Regions from separate parts of the Nocardioides sp. T5 genome, predicted to be linked through region 2. Evidence: predicted binding sites of a transcription regulator. Region 2 holds the regulator's gene; each other region holds the start of a gene.
What was found. Region 2 encodes LexA, which represses DNA repair genes until DNA is damaged. Its sites were predicted from a motif close to TCGAACANNTGTTCGA; they were not measured.
Positions count from the first base shown of each region.

Region 1: the regulator LexA is predicted to act here: its motif matches at 1,805-1,820, upstream of ACNKF0_RS14055 (DUF6504 family protein).
Region 3: the regulator LexA is predicted to act here: its motif matches at 1,799-1,814, upstream of ACNKF0_RS03770 (alpha-ketoglutarate-dependent dioxygenase AlkB).

Region 1 is NZ_CP182415.1:2,876,261-2,880,531, forward strand. Features, by position in the region: gene dinB (DNA polymerase IV) at 1-57, opposite strand, end outside; gene ACNKF0_RS14045 (methyltransferase domain-containing protein) at 82-876, opposite strand; gene ACNKF0_RS14050 (SAV_6107 family HEPN domain-containing protein) at 948-1,388, opposite strand; gene ACNKF0_RS14055 (DUF6504 family protein) at 1,401-1,724, opposite strand; gene ACNKF0_RS14060 (hypothetical protein) at 1,916-2,383, opposite strand; gene ACNKF0_RS14065 (YbaK/EbsC family protein) at 2,432-2,905, shown strand; gene ACNKF0_RS14070 (DUF4126 domain-containing protein) at 2,919-3,524, shown strand; gene ACNKF0_RS14075 (phytoene desaturase family protein) at 3,544-4,271, shown strand, end outside.
Region 2 is NZ_CP182415.1:3,787,626-3,791,896, forward strand. Features, by position in the region: gene ACNKF0_RS18540 (NAD(P)/FAD-dependent oxidoreductase) at 1-637, shown strand, start outside; gene ACNKF0_RS18545 (SDR family NAD(P)-dependent oxidoreductase) at 647-1,429, opposite strand; gene lexA (transcriptional repressor LexA) at 1,557-2,279, shown strand; gene ACNKF0_RS18555 (NAD(P)/FAD-dependent oxidoreductase) at 2,338-3,564, shown strand; gene ACNKF0_RS18560 (sulfotransferase family 2 domain-containing protein) at 3,686-4,271, shown strand, end outside.
Region 3 is NZ_CP182415.1:783,934-788,204, reverse strand. Features, by position in the region: gene ACNKF0_RS03780 (oxygenase MpaB family protein) at 1-988, shown strand, start outside; gene ACNKF0_RS03775 (GntR family transcriptional regulator) at 995-1,717, opposite strand; gene ACNKF0_RS03770 (alpha-ketoglutarate-dependent dioxygenase AlkB) at 1,836-2,447, shown strand; gene ACNKF0_RS03765 (SRPBCC family protein) at 2,459-3,154, opposite strand; gene ACNKF0_RS03760 (FAD binding domain-containing protein) at 3,155-4,000, opposite strand; gene ACNKF0_RS03755 (xanthine dehydrogenase family protein molybdopterin-binding subunit) at 3,997-4,271, opposite strand, start outside.

The DNA.
Region 1 (4,271 bases), 910 kb from region 2:
CGCGACGGAGGCGTAGAACGCGTCCATGTCGACGTGCAGCAGCGGGGTGTCGGTCATCGCCGCCCCCCACCGGGGCGAGGGTCAGCGGCGCGCGGTGACGTGGAGCTGGGCAGCGAGGGGGAGGTATTCGGGGCGGGTGGCCACGGCCTTCTCGAGCTCGACCAGGGCCGCGGTCGCACCGGGCTCGAGGTCGAGCAGGCTCCCCGGCACGAGGTCGGCGAAGACGCGGACGGCGTGGACGGATTCCGGGCTGAGGCCGGCGCCAGCAAGCAGGTCGACGACCTCGTCGTGGGTGAAGCGGCGGCCGCTGCGCCCGACCGGGCCGGCCTGTCCGGTCTGCCCGTCGGCCGATCCGCCTGCCGGTCGGTGGGGAACGTCGTCGAGCAGCTCGCGCGCGGCCTGGAAGTGGCCAGCCATGGCACGCGCCACCACGGCGGCGTGTCGCTGGGCCACCAGCAGGCTGAGGTGGCCCCCGGGACGCAGCACGCCGGCGATCGAGGCGAGGGACGCCGCGGGGTCCTCGACCATCTCCAGCACGCCGTGGCACAGGACGAGGTCGGCCTCGTCGACCAGGTCGGACAGGTCGGACAGGTCGCCCTGCTGGCCGGTGACGCGGTCGGCGACGCCGCGCTCGCGGGCACGCCGGTCGAGCGAGGCGAGGGCGTCGGGGCTCGGGTCGATGACCTGGACGGCGTGTCCGAGCTCGGCCAACGGGACGGCGAACCCACCGGTGCCGCCACCGATGTCGACGATGCGGGCCGGCTGCCCGTCGGCGACGTCGGCCTCGAGGAGTCGTCGTACGCCGTCCCAGACCACGCCGGTGCGGACGGACTGGCGGCGCTCGCTGGCAGAGGAGCTCGCGGTCGGCTGGGCCATGGGCGCCACCCTAGTGGCTCGGTCGCCACGCCCTCCCGCACGAGCGGGTCTGTCGACACCTCGCCCGGCCCTCAGGCGACGCTGGCGTGCGGAACCAGGCCGAGCGCCTGCTCGACCACGGCCAGGAACCGGTCGGCGTCGCGCACGAGGTCATCGGCCTCCCGTTCGGACACGGCCCGCGTCGACCCGGCCTCGGCAGCCGCCCGCTTGGCAGCGCCGGCCGCGAAGAAGCTCGCCCACTCCGACAGCTCGGGAGCCACCTCGGCGAGGAGCACCCACGCGTTCTTCTGCCGGCGACCCCGTGGCGCCGGACGGGCCCGGGCCGCGAGCAGCGCGGCTGCTGCGCAGAGGGCGGCGACATGGGCGCAGGCGTAGCGGGTCGGCACGTCACGTGCGGTGATCGCGTCGCGCAGCGAGGTCGCCGAGCGAGCGAGGTAGGAGTGGGCGCTGGCGGGGAGCAGGTGAGGCCCGGGGGCGGGCGCGAGCCCCGAGCGGGAGCCGGGTGCGGTCATGACCATCGCCCTTCAGTCCAGGCACCCGACGAGCTGCCAGCGCCCGTCGGTCCAGTCGAAGGAGAGGTCGAAGACGGCAACGGCCTGCGGGTCGCTCGGCTGACGACCGCCGAGCATGCCCCGGCCGGCCTCCACGCGCCACAGCTCGCGCCCGGCCACGAGGTCGGCGCCGCTCCCCGGGCGACCGGCCTCCGGTCCGCCCTGCCGCCACGGGCCCGCCTCCATCCAGTGCGCCACGACCGCGCGCACCTTCCACAGCCTGCCCCGCCACAGGAACTGGTCGGGGTCGTCCGCCTCGCCTCGTCGCACCTCGACGGGGTCGTCGTACTGCCTCATCGCGCCTCCTCGCACATCCGTCGACCCCGGGGCCGACCCGGGAGGTGGTGGGGGTCGAGGTCACCGCCACCCGGGTCGCATCGAACACGTGTTCGAACACCCAGAACGTTACTCCCTCCCACCGACAACCGGTCAAGAGCCGCACCCAGGGCCGTGGAGGACGGCGGGATCGCCCCGCGAGGAGAGGCGGGTCAGACGCGGCGCAGGTAGGCGGTGGTCTCGCGCTGCCAGAGGAAGAACGAGAGCACGACACCCTCGACGATCACGAGGGCCGAGAGCACCACGAAGATGGTCGGGAGCTGGGCGTCGAGGCACACCACGCCCACCAGCACACCGACACCGGCCGTGGCCGTGAGGACGGGACGGGTCCAGCCGTGCCCGCCGACGAAGAACGAGCCCAGCACGAGGACCAGCAGGCCGAAGCCGACGAACGCGACCACCGACAGGGCGACGAAGCCGGGGACGATGGGACTCTCGCGCAGCTGCTCGATCCCGCCCTGGGCGAGGATCTCCTGCGCCGACGGGTTGCCCTCGGCCCACCCGAGGATCACCTCGTCGCGCATCAGCCAGATCAACAGCGTGATCACTCCCGACGTCGCGACGATCAGCCCCAGCACTCGCATGCTGTTGACCACGGATCCCGGCAGGTCGCGCGCCATCTGAAAACTCCCCTGAGCCTTGTCGTCGTTCGTCGCTAGGCTCGCATCATGTCGTCCGAGCACGCATCGATCACCTCATTTCGAGGCGACCTCACCCGACGCGGCGGCGCCGGTGACGTGGTCATCCTGCCCGACAGCGCCCACACGGCAGCACTCGCCGCGGCGGCGCTGGGGTGTGAGGTCGGCGCCATCGCCAACAGCCTGCTCTTCGACGGCGACGGCGAACCCGTCCTCATCCTCACCTCCGGCGCCCACCGGGTCGACACGGCGGCCGTGGCCGAGCGCATCGGCGTCAGCCGGCTCCGGCGCGCCGACCCCGACTTCGTCCGTCACCACACCGGGCAGGTCATCGGGGGTGTCTCCCCCATCGACCACCCGGCGCCGATCCGCACCTGGATCGACCCGTGGCTGCGCAGGCACGAGGTCGTGTGGGCGGCAGCCGGACACCCGGCTGCGGTCTTCTCGACGTCCTACGACGAGCTGGTGGCGATGACCGGCGCCGTCGAGGTCGAGGTGGACTGATGGAGGCCCGCTGATGGACGCCCTGGCCATGACGTTCTCCAGCGGGTGGGCGAGCGGCGTCAACGCCTACCTCGTCGTGCTGGTGCTGGGCATCGCGGACCGGCTCGGGACCGTCGCGGAGATCCCCGACGTGCTGGGCCGGTGGGACGTGCTCGCCGCGGCGGGCTTCATGTACGCGATGGAGTTCGTTGCCGACAAGGTCCCCTACATCGACTCGACCTGGGACGCCATCTCCACCGCCATCCGGCCCACCGCCGGGGCGGTGATCGGTGTGCTGCTCGCCGGCGACGCCTCCTCGCTCGACCAGGCCGTGCTGGGCGTGGTCGGCGGCGGGACGGCCCTGCTCAGCCACCTCGCCAAGGCGGGCGGTCGGCTGGCCATCAACTCCTCGCCCGAGCCGGTGACCAACGTCGCGGCGAGCCTCACCGAGGACGCCCTCGTGCTCGGGGTGGTGTGGTTCTCCCTCGAGCACCCGCAGGCGGCTGCCGCGATCGCCGGCGTCCTGCTCGTGGTCGGCCTCGTCCTCCTGCTCGTGCTCGGTCGGCTGGCGCGCCGCGGCTGGCGGAGGTGGAAGAAACGGGACCGGGAAACACAGGAGCCCGTCCGCGACGTCGCATAAGGGCGCCTAGGGTTCCCCCGTGGCTCGCGTGGTGGTGGTCGGTGGCGGATTCGGCGGCATGGCGGCCGCTGCCCGGTTGGCCAGGGTCGGGCACGAGGTCACCCTCCTCGAGCGCTCCGAGCAGCTGGGGGGCGCACTCACCACGGTGCGGCACGGCGACTTCGCGTGGGACGCCGGGCCGACCAGCACACTGCTGCCCGCGGTCGTGCGCGACCTGTTCCGCAAGTCCGGTCGCCCGCTGGAGCGCGAGCTCGACCTCCAGCCGCTCGACGTGGTCCGCGAGCACCGCTTCGAGGACGGCTCGACCCTGCAGCTGCCCGGAGGGTCGCGGTCCGCCCAGCTCGCGGCGTTCGACGGCCTCGGCGCGGGCCTGGGCCGGCAGTGGGTCGACCACGTCGCGTCGTACGGCGAGACCTGGGAGGTCCTGCGCAAGGAGTGGTACGAGCGTCCCTTCGACGCCGACGTCGCGCCCCGCGAGATGCTGTCCCTGCTCGAGCGCCGGGAGTCGCTGCACAAGCGACTGCGCCGGGCGCTGCCTGACGACCGGCTCCGGCTGGTCGCCGGCCACCGGCTCGTGATGGACGGCCACGACGTGAGACAGGCTCCGGTGCTGGCCGGCGTCGACGTCTACCTCGAGCAACGCTTCGGGGCGTGGACCGTCCCCGGAGGGCTCGCCGCCCTCGGCGTGGCGATGGCCGACCGGCTCGCGCTGCGCGGCGTCACCGTGCTCACCGGCACCCCCGCCAC
Region 2 (4,271 bases):
CGAGCCGTTCCTCGGCCACTTCGGCATCGGCGGCCTCCCCCACGGCGAGAAGCTGCTCGGGATGTTCCTCAAGAAGGAGAACATCGACACCGTCCTCGACACCGCGATGGACCACGTCGACGACGGCCGCCTCGTGCTGGCCGACGGGCGCACCGTCGACTTCGGCTACGCCATGATCATCCCGCCGTTCTCCGGCCAGGAGGTCATCACCCGCACCCCCAAGATCGCCGACGACAACGGCTTCGTGAAGGTGCGCGACACCTACCAGAGCGAGGCCTACGACGACGTGTACGCCGTCGGGGTGGCCGCCGCGGTCGACGTCCCGTGGCAGACCCCGACGCCGGTAGGCATCCCCAAGACCGGCTTCCCGACCGAGCAGCAGGCCCACGTCGCCGCGAAGAACATCGCCTCGCAGATCAAGGGCGAGACCCCCGACGCGCACAAGAAGTTCGGTGACATCGCCGCCGTGTGCGTGATGGACGCCGGCAACAACGGCGTCATCATCCTCGCCGACAAGATGCTGCCGCCGCGCAAGCACGGCGTGCTGATCCCCGGACCGCAGGCGCACGCGATGAAGCTGGGCTTCGAGAAGTACTTCCTGTGGAAGATGAAGCACGGCCAGGTGCGGCTGCCCTGACCGGACCGGTCAGCGCCGCTTCATGGCCCGTCGTCCCTGGGCAGCGAACAACCGGGCAAGGGGCCCGAGCGACCCGGGGGCGAGGGCCGCACCACGCACGACTCCCCCGCGCCAGGCGGGCACCGTCCGCACGACCCGGCGCGAGCCGACGAGGTCGACGGCCGCGGCGGCGACCTCGGACACGCCCAGGATCGAGCCGCCGGACCAGGTGAGCTGGGAGCCGAGGCCGTCGGGGTCCTGCGCGGCGAGCATCGCGGTGTCGACGCCGTCCGGGCACAGCGCGTGGACCCGCACGCCGCGCGGGGACTCGGCGTTGACCGACGCGGACAGCGAGACGACCGCGGCCTTCGTGGCGGCGTACATGCTGTAGCCCGGCACGGGCCCGAGCCCGGAGAGGGACGCGACGTTGACGACGTCTCCCCCGGCCGGACCGAACGCCGCCAACGCGGCGCGGGTGCCCCACGTCGTACCGAGCAGGTTGACCTCCACCAGCCGGCGTACCTGCTCCTCGGTCAGTGCGGCGAGGGTGCCGTCGTCGCCGACGCCGGCGTTGTTGAACCACGCGACCAGCCGGCCGTGCCGTACCGCCTCCTCCGCGACGAGGCGGTGCGAGTCGGGATCTCGTACGTCCTGGGCGAGGCCGGCGACCGCGCCGACCTCGGCCGCCGTCGCGGCCGCCGCCCAGCCGTCGACGTCGCCGATGACGACGTGGTGGCCGCGCGCGACCATCAGCTCCGCGATCCCGCGCCCGATCCCACGGGCCCCACCGGTGACGACGCACGAGGTCTGCATCTGCTGACAGTAGCGACACGCGGCTTCGAACAGGTGTTTGATCCCACCCGCCGATGAGGACTACGGTGGGCTCACCAGATCCTCCCTGTCCAGCCGCGGACGGAGGGGTCGACGTAGTGGAGGACGCATGGCCAAGCAGGACGACAAGAACGTCATCGAGATGCCCGACGGCCCCCCGGACGCGACCGGCCTGACCCCGCGCCAGCAGCGGGTGCTCGCCACGATCAAGGACTCCATCGAGACCAAGGGCTACCCGCCGTCGATGCGTGAGATCGGCCAGGCCGTCGGCCTCACCTCGTCGTCCAGCGTCGCCCACCAGCTGCGCGTGCTGGAGGGCAAGGGCTTCCTCAAGCGCGACCCCAACCGCCCCCGCGCCCTCGAGGTCTTCCTGCCCGAGGTGATGGCCGCACGCCGCTCGATGTCCAGCGGCGAGGAGTCGAGCGTCGACGAGACCGGCATCGGCGACGTCCACCCCACCGCGGTCAACATCCCGGTCGTCGGCCGGATCGCCGCCGGTGGCCCGATCCTCGCCGAGGAGCAGGTCACCGACGTCTTCCCGCTGCCCAAGCAGCTCGTCGGCGACGGCACGCTCTTCCTCCTCGAGGTCTCCGGCGACTCGATGGTCGACGCGGCGATCTGCAACGGCGACTACGTCGTCATCCGCCAGGAGCAGACCGCCACCAACGGCCAGATCGTCGCGGCGATGATCGAGGGCGAGGCCACGGTGAAGACCTTCCAGCGCAAGGACGGCCACGTGTGGCTGCTCCCCCACAACGACGCCTACGACCCGATCCCGGGCGACAACGCCACGATCCTCGGCGTCGTGACGGCGGTGCTGCGCAGCCTCTGACGACCGCAGGGGTGGGACGCCGTTGAAAGGCGCCCACCCGCGGGCCACGATGGCGTGCATGAGCAACGTCGAGCAGTCCTATGACTACGTCATCGTCGGTGCGGGGGTCGCTGCGGCGAGCGCCGTGAAGGGCATCCGTTCACAGGACGGGAGCGGTCGGGTCGCGGTGATCGGCTCCGAGCCCGACAAGCCCGTCTACCGGCCGGTGCTGTCCAAGGACCTCTGGCTCAAGGATGACGAGACCCTCGAGGGGTCCTCGCTCGCCGGCGACCTCGACGACGACGAGGGCGTCGACCTGGTCACCGACACGACGGTCACGGAGATCGACCCCGGCGCCCACGTCGTACGCCTCGCCGACGGCAGCAGTGTCGGCTACGGCAAGCTGCTGCTGGCCACGGGCGCCGAGCCGCGCGTGCTTGCCGTCGACCCGGGCCCGCGGGTCATCTACTACCGCACCGCCGCCGACTACCAGCGGCTGCGCGCGGTCGCGACCGAGGGCAGCCACGTCGCCGTCATCGGTGGCGGCTACATCGGCTCGGAGATCACCTCCTCCCTCGTGCAGAACGGCGTGCAGGTCACGCTCGTGCTCGACCTCGAGGACGTGCAGGAGCAGATGTTCCCGCGCGCGCTCGCCGCCACCCTGACCAAGGACTTCGCCGACCGCGGCGTCACCGTCGTGCACGGCTCGGTCGAGGGCGGGCAGGAGGACGACGGCGGCGTCCGGATCCGCCTCGCGGACGGCACCTCCATCACCGCCGACGCCGCGGTCATCGGCATCGGCGTGCTGCCGCGCACCGGCCTCGCCGAGGCCGCGGGGCTCGAGGTCGACAACGGCGTCGTCGTGGACGAGCACCTGCGCACCAGCGACCCCGACGTGTACGCCGCGGGCGACGTCGCGTCCTACCCCGACGCCCTCCTCGGCCGCCGCCGCGTCGAGCACGTCGACCACGCGGAGAAGTCCGGGGAGCACGCCGGCAAGGTGATGGCCGGCTCCGACGACGCCTACGACGCCTACGACTACACCCCCTTCTTCTGGTCCGACATCCTCGACCACGGCTACGAGGCCGTCGGCGAGACCCGCAGCGACCTCGACCTGGTGGAGGACTGGAAGGACGGCGAGGTCGGCACCGGCGTCGTCTACTACCTCCAGTCCGGGCAGGTCCGCGGCGTGGTGCTCTGGAACGTCTGGGACAGCGTCGACCAGGCCCGCGCCCTCATCGCGGAGACCGGCAAGGAGCCGGTCGCCGACCCGGAGTCGCTGCGAGGCCGCATCCCCTTCGACTGAGCTCCCCCGCTGGTCGAGGAAGGCGCCCCGGCGCCTGTCACGAGACCCGGACCGACCTGGTCTCGTGACGGTCGCTGCGCGACCTCCTCGACCAACGGTGGATCCGTGTAGCCTCGCGCCGATGTCATCCGAGGCCCCCGACCCCACGGTCTTCCGCACCCGCCCGGGCAACCGGCGCCGCTACACGGTGGACGCGCAGGTCGAGGTCGACCGGCTGGCCGCGGCGGGCGAGGCGTCCGCCTGGCTCAGCCCGCTGGCGTACAACCTCACGATCAGCCACAGCCACCGGTTCGTCTGGTACCGGGTCGCCAAGGTCGCGACGCGCACCATCCGCCACCACTGCGAGACCCACGGCGTGAGCATGGACGTCGACCACGCGATGCGGGTGCGCTACCCGCTCGCCAGCTTCGCCGACTACTTCACCTTCGCCTTCGTGCGCGACCCGCTCGACCGCTTCGTCTCGGCGTGGCACGACAAGGTCGTCGACCACAACTACTACGACTTCGACGCGGCGACCCACGAGCGGATGCAGACGGTCGAGGAGTTCGCCCGCTGGACCGCCGCCCAGGACCTGTCTGCCGTGCCGGGCACCGACCAGCACCTGACGCTGCAGAGCCGGATGATCGATCTCAACCGGGTCGACTTCGTGGGGCGGCTCGAGAGGTTCGACCGCGACTTCGCCGAGGTGTGCGAGCGCATCGGCGCCC
Region 3 (4,271 bases), 1.6 Mb from region 2:
CGGCCACCGACCCTTGGTCGGACCGGAGCGTGACCAGTACGTCGCCCAGACCGCCGTCGCCGCCGAGCACCTCGGCGTGATCGGTGCGCCGCGCTCCGAGGACGACCTGCACGCGACGTTGGCGGCGTACGAGCCCGAGCTGCGCGGCACGCCGGCCGCCCAGGAGGCCATCCGCTTCCTGCTGCTGCACCCCGACCTGCCGCTGGCCGCGCGCCCGGGCTACCTCGCGCTGGCCTCGGCCGCCATCGGACTGCTGCCCGCCGACGCACGTCGTGAGCCTGCGGCTGCCGCCCGTGCCGCCGGTGACCAACCGGGTCCTCGGCGCGGCGGCCACCCGGACGATCCGCTGGGCGATGGCGTCGGGCCACGCCGAGGCCCGCGAGCTGCAGCAGGCGACCCAGCAGTGAGCCTCGCCGAGCGCTGGCCGCTGGTCGACCACCACGCGCTCCGCGACGAGCTGCTCACTGCCTGGGACCGCCCGGGCTACCACGACCTGCGCCACCTCGAGGAGGTGCTCGACCGGCTCGCCGTGCTCACGGCAGCGGGAGTCGGGTTCGACCCGACCACGGTCGGGCTCGCGGCGTGGTTCCACGACGCGGTCTACGACGGGGCGGCCGACGACGAGGAGCGGTCGGCACGGTGGGCCGAGCGCGCCCTCCCTGCGGCGTACGCCGACGAGGTGGCGCGACTGGTCCGCATGACCGCCCACCACCGCCCTGCCGACGACGACACCTCAGGTGCTGCGCTCAGCGACGCCGACCTGGGCATCCTCGCCGCACCTCAAGAGCGCTACGACGCCTACGCCGGCGGGGTGCGGGAGGACTTCGCACACGTCAGCGACGACGACTTCCGGGCCGGTCGCGCGGCGGTGCTGCGCGAGCTCGCCGTCCGGCCGCGCCTCTTCAGCACCCCCGAGGCCCGGGAGCTCTGGGAGGTCGCGGCGCGTGCCAACCTGCGACGCGAGCTGGACGCGCTCGGCGGCGACTGAGGCGGGTCAGTGGTCGTTGAGCTGGAGGTAGACCGTGAAGCGGTCGTGCCGGTAGCAGGTGCGCGAGACCTCGACGATCCGGCCGTCGGAGACCGCTCGGCGGGCGTGGCGCAGCACCGGGTCGCCCTCGGCGACCTCGAGGATCGCCGCCTCGTCGGCGCTCGCCCGGTCGGCACTGATGGAGTCCTCGACCTCGGTGGGGCGCAGGCCGCGTGATGCGAGGGCCTCGTAGAGGCTGGTGGGCGTGCCGTGCTGCAGGAAGCCCGGCAGCAGGACCTCGTTGAGGTAGGCGTCCTCGACGCACACGATGGCCTGGTCGGCCCGACGCAGGCGACGCCAGTGGAGCACGGGGTCACCGGGCGAGATGTCCAGCGCCCTCGCGACCCCGGGGCCGGCCTGCTCGACGCGAGCCAGGAGCGTCTGCGACTCCGGCAGCATCCCGCGGCGGCGGATCTCCTCGGTGAACGAGGTGAGGCGGCCGGAGGTCCGGGGCGGCTGGGCGACGAAGGTGCCGCGGCCGGGGATCCGCTCGAGGAGGCCCTCCGCCACGAGCGCGTCGAGTGCCTGCCGTACGGTCATCCGTGCCACGCCGAAGCGCGCCACGAGCTCGCGCTCCGAGGGGGCTGCCGAGCCCGGTGGTTGCGAGTCGATCAGGCCCCGGACGTGCTCACGGACCTGCACGTGCTTCAGCGCCCGCTGGCGCGGGACGACGAGCTCCACCGGTTCCATACCCCTGAGGGTAGGTCCGGACTGGACCAGAGTCTTCTAGTTGACCAATACTGCGGCAAAGCCTTGATCATTTCTTGATGTTCGAACGGGTGTTCGACAGATCGGCTATCATGGCCGCGTGGACTTCCAGACGTCCCTCTTCGCCGATGACACCACGGATGCCGTGGCCCTGTCCCCTGAGCGTCGCCGCCTCTCGCACGGAGCGTGGGTCGACGTCCAGCGCGACTGGCTCCGCGACCCCGACGCCGTCTTCTCCGCCCTCGTCGAACGCGTCCCGTGGCGGGCGGAGCGACGCGAGATGTACGACGCCGTGGTCGACGTGCCCCGGTTGGTGCACACCTACCTCGCCGACCACCCGTTGCCGCATCCAGCCCTGACCGAGGCCAGGAGCACGCTGAGCGAGCACTACCTCCCCGAGCTGGGCGAGCCGTTCGTGACCGCCGGTTGCTGCTACTACCGCGACGGACGCGACTCCGTCGCCTGGCACGGCGACACCATCGGCCGGGGCCGCACCGCCGACACCATGGTCGCCATCGTGAGCGTCGGAGACCCGCGCCGGCTGCTGCTGCGACCGCGCGACGGGGGTGGGTCCATCGCCCTCACGATGGGCCACGGCGACCTCGTCGTGATGGGTGGGTCGTGCCAGCGCACCTGGGAGCACGCCGTGCCGAAGGTCGCCCACTCCGGACCGCGGATCTCGGTCCAGTTCCGCCCGCTCAACGTCTTCTGACCGCGACCCCTTCACCGCCTCCGCAGCAGCCGCCACAGCAGGACGAGGACGACGAGGCCCGCGAGCCCCTGGCGCCAGTAGGACTTCGCCAGCACCGGGAGCACGGCGCTGCCGAGGTCGAGCGCCTCGGGCTCACGCGGCGGAGCGGCGGGCCTGGCCCGCGGAGGCGGTTGCGCCGCCTCCGGCGGTCGCGCCGCCGGCGGTGCCGACGCAGGCTCGACCGCCTCCGGGATCTCGACCGCCTCTGCCGCCTCCGGGGCCTCCGGGGCGGTCAGTCGCTCCTCGAGGCAGCTGACGAACTGCCCGAGCAGCTTGTCGGAGACGTCCTGCATCACCCCGCGCCCGAACTGTGCGGGCTTGCCGGTGATCGCGAGGTCGGTCGCCACCGAGACGTCGGTCGAGCCACCGGCGTCGGTCATCGAGACGGTGACCTTCGCGCCCGCAGTGCCGTTGCCGCGCTTGTCCTTGCCCTTGGCGTCGACGACGAAGCGGTGCGCCTCGGCGTCCTTCTCGACGAACGTGCCGGAGCCGTTGTACTGCAGCGCGATCGGTCCGAGCTTGACCTTCACCGACCCGGAGAAGGAGTCCTCGTCGGCCTCGGTCACCTGCGCACCGGGGAAGCACTCGGCGACCGAGGCGATGTCGTTGAAGTGCGCCCAGGTCTCCTCGACGCCGATCGGGACGGTGAAGTTGTGGCTCAGCTCCATCTACGCACCCGCCGCCTTCAGCACGGCCCGCCCGGTCAGCACCCGCGCGAGGTGCTGGCGGTAGTCGGCGGCGCCGTTGAGGTCCGAGGGCGGGTTGGTGCCGTCCGACGCCAGGTCCGCGGCAGCACGTACGCCGTCCTCCGTCGCGCTGACCCCCGCGAGGGCCTGCTCGGTCGCGGTCGCCCGCAGCGGGGTCGAGCCCATGTTGGTCAGCCCCACCCGGGCCTCGTCGATCGAGCCCCTCACGGTCGCGGCGACGGCCACGATCGGCCACTGGTGCGCCACTCGCACGAACTTCTCGTAGTGCGCGCCCCAGCCGGTGTGCTTGGGGATGCGCACCTCGGTGAGGATCTCGTCGTCGCCGATCGCGGTCTCGAAGAGGTCGACGAAGAAGTCCGCCGCCTCGACCGTGCGCGTGCCGCCGGGTCCGGCGATCACGAACTGCGCGCCGAGCGCCAGTGCCGGGGCGCCGAGGTCACCGGCCGGGTCGGCGTGCGCGAGGGCGCCGCCGAAGGTGCCGCGATGCCGGATCTGCGAGTCCGCGACCTCCGCCGCGGCCTTCGACAGCAGCAGCGCGTGCTCCTTGACCAGGCTGTCGTCGCGCACGTCGTGGTGGGTGGTCATCGCGCCGATCACGAGGGCGTCCCCGTCGTCACGGATGCCCCGCAGCGAGGCGATGCCGCCGAGGTCGATGACGACCTCAGGTGCGTTGAGCCGCATCCGCAGGACCGGCAGCAGGCTCTGGCCGCCGGCCAGGATCTTCGCGTCGTCCCCGTGCTCGCTGAGGGCGGCCAGGGCCTCCTCGACCGACGCCGGGGCGAGGTAGTCGAACTCCACCGGGATCACTGGCCCGCTCCTTCGTCCTGGTTGAGGGCGCCTTCTTCGAAGTGCGGCATCGCCGCCTGGGGTGTCGGTGCGTCACCGTCGTGGGCGTGGATCGCGCGCCACACCCGCTCCGGGGTGCACGGCATCTGGATGTCGTTGACGCCCAGGTGTCGTACGGCGTCGACGACGGCGTTGACGACCGCCGGCGTGGACGCGATGGTGCCGGCCTCGCCGACACCCTTGGTGCCCAGCGAGTTGGTCGTGCAGATGCTCGGTTCGTCGGTGTGGACGA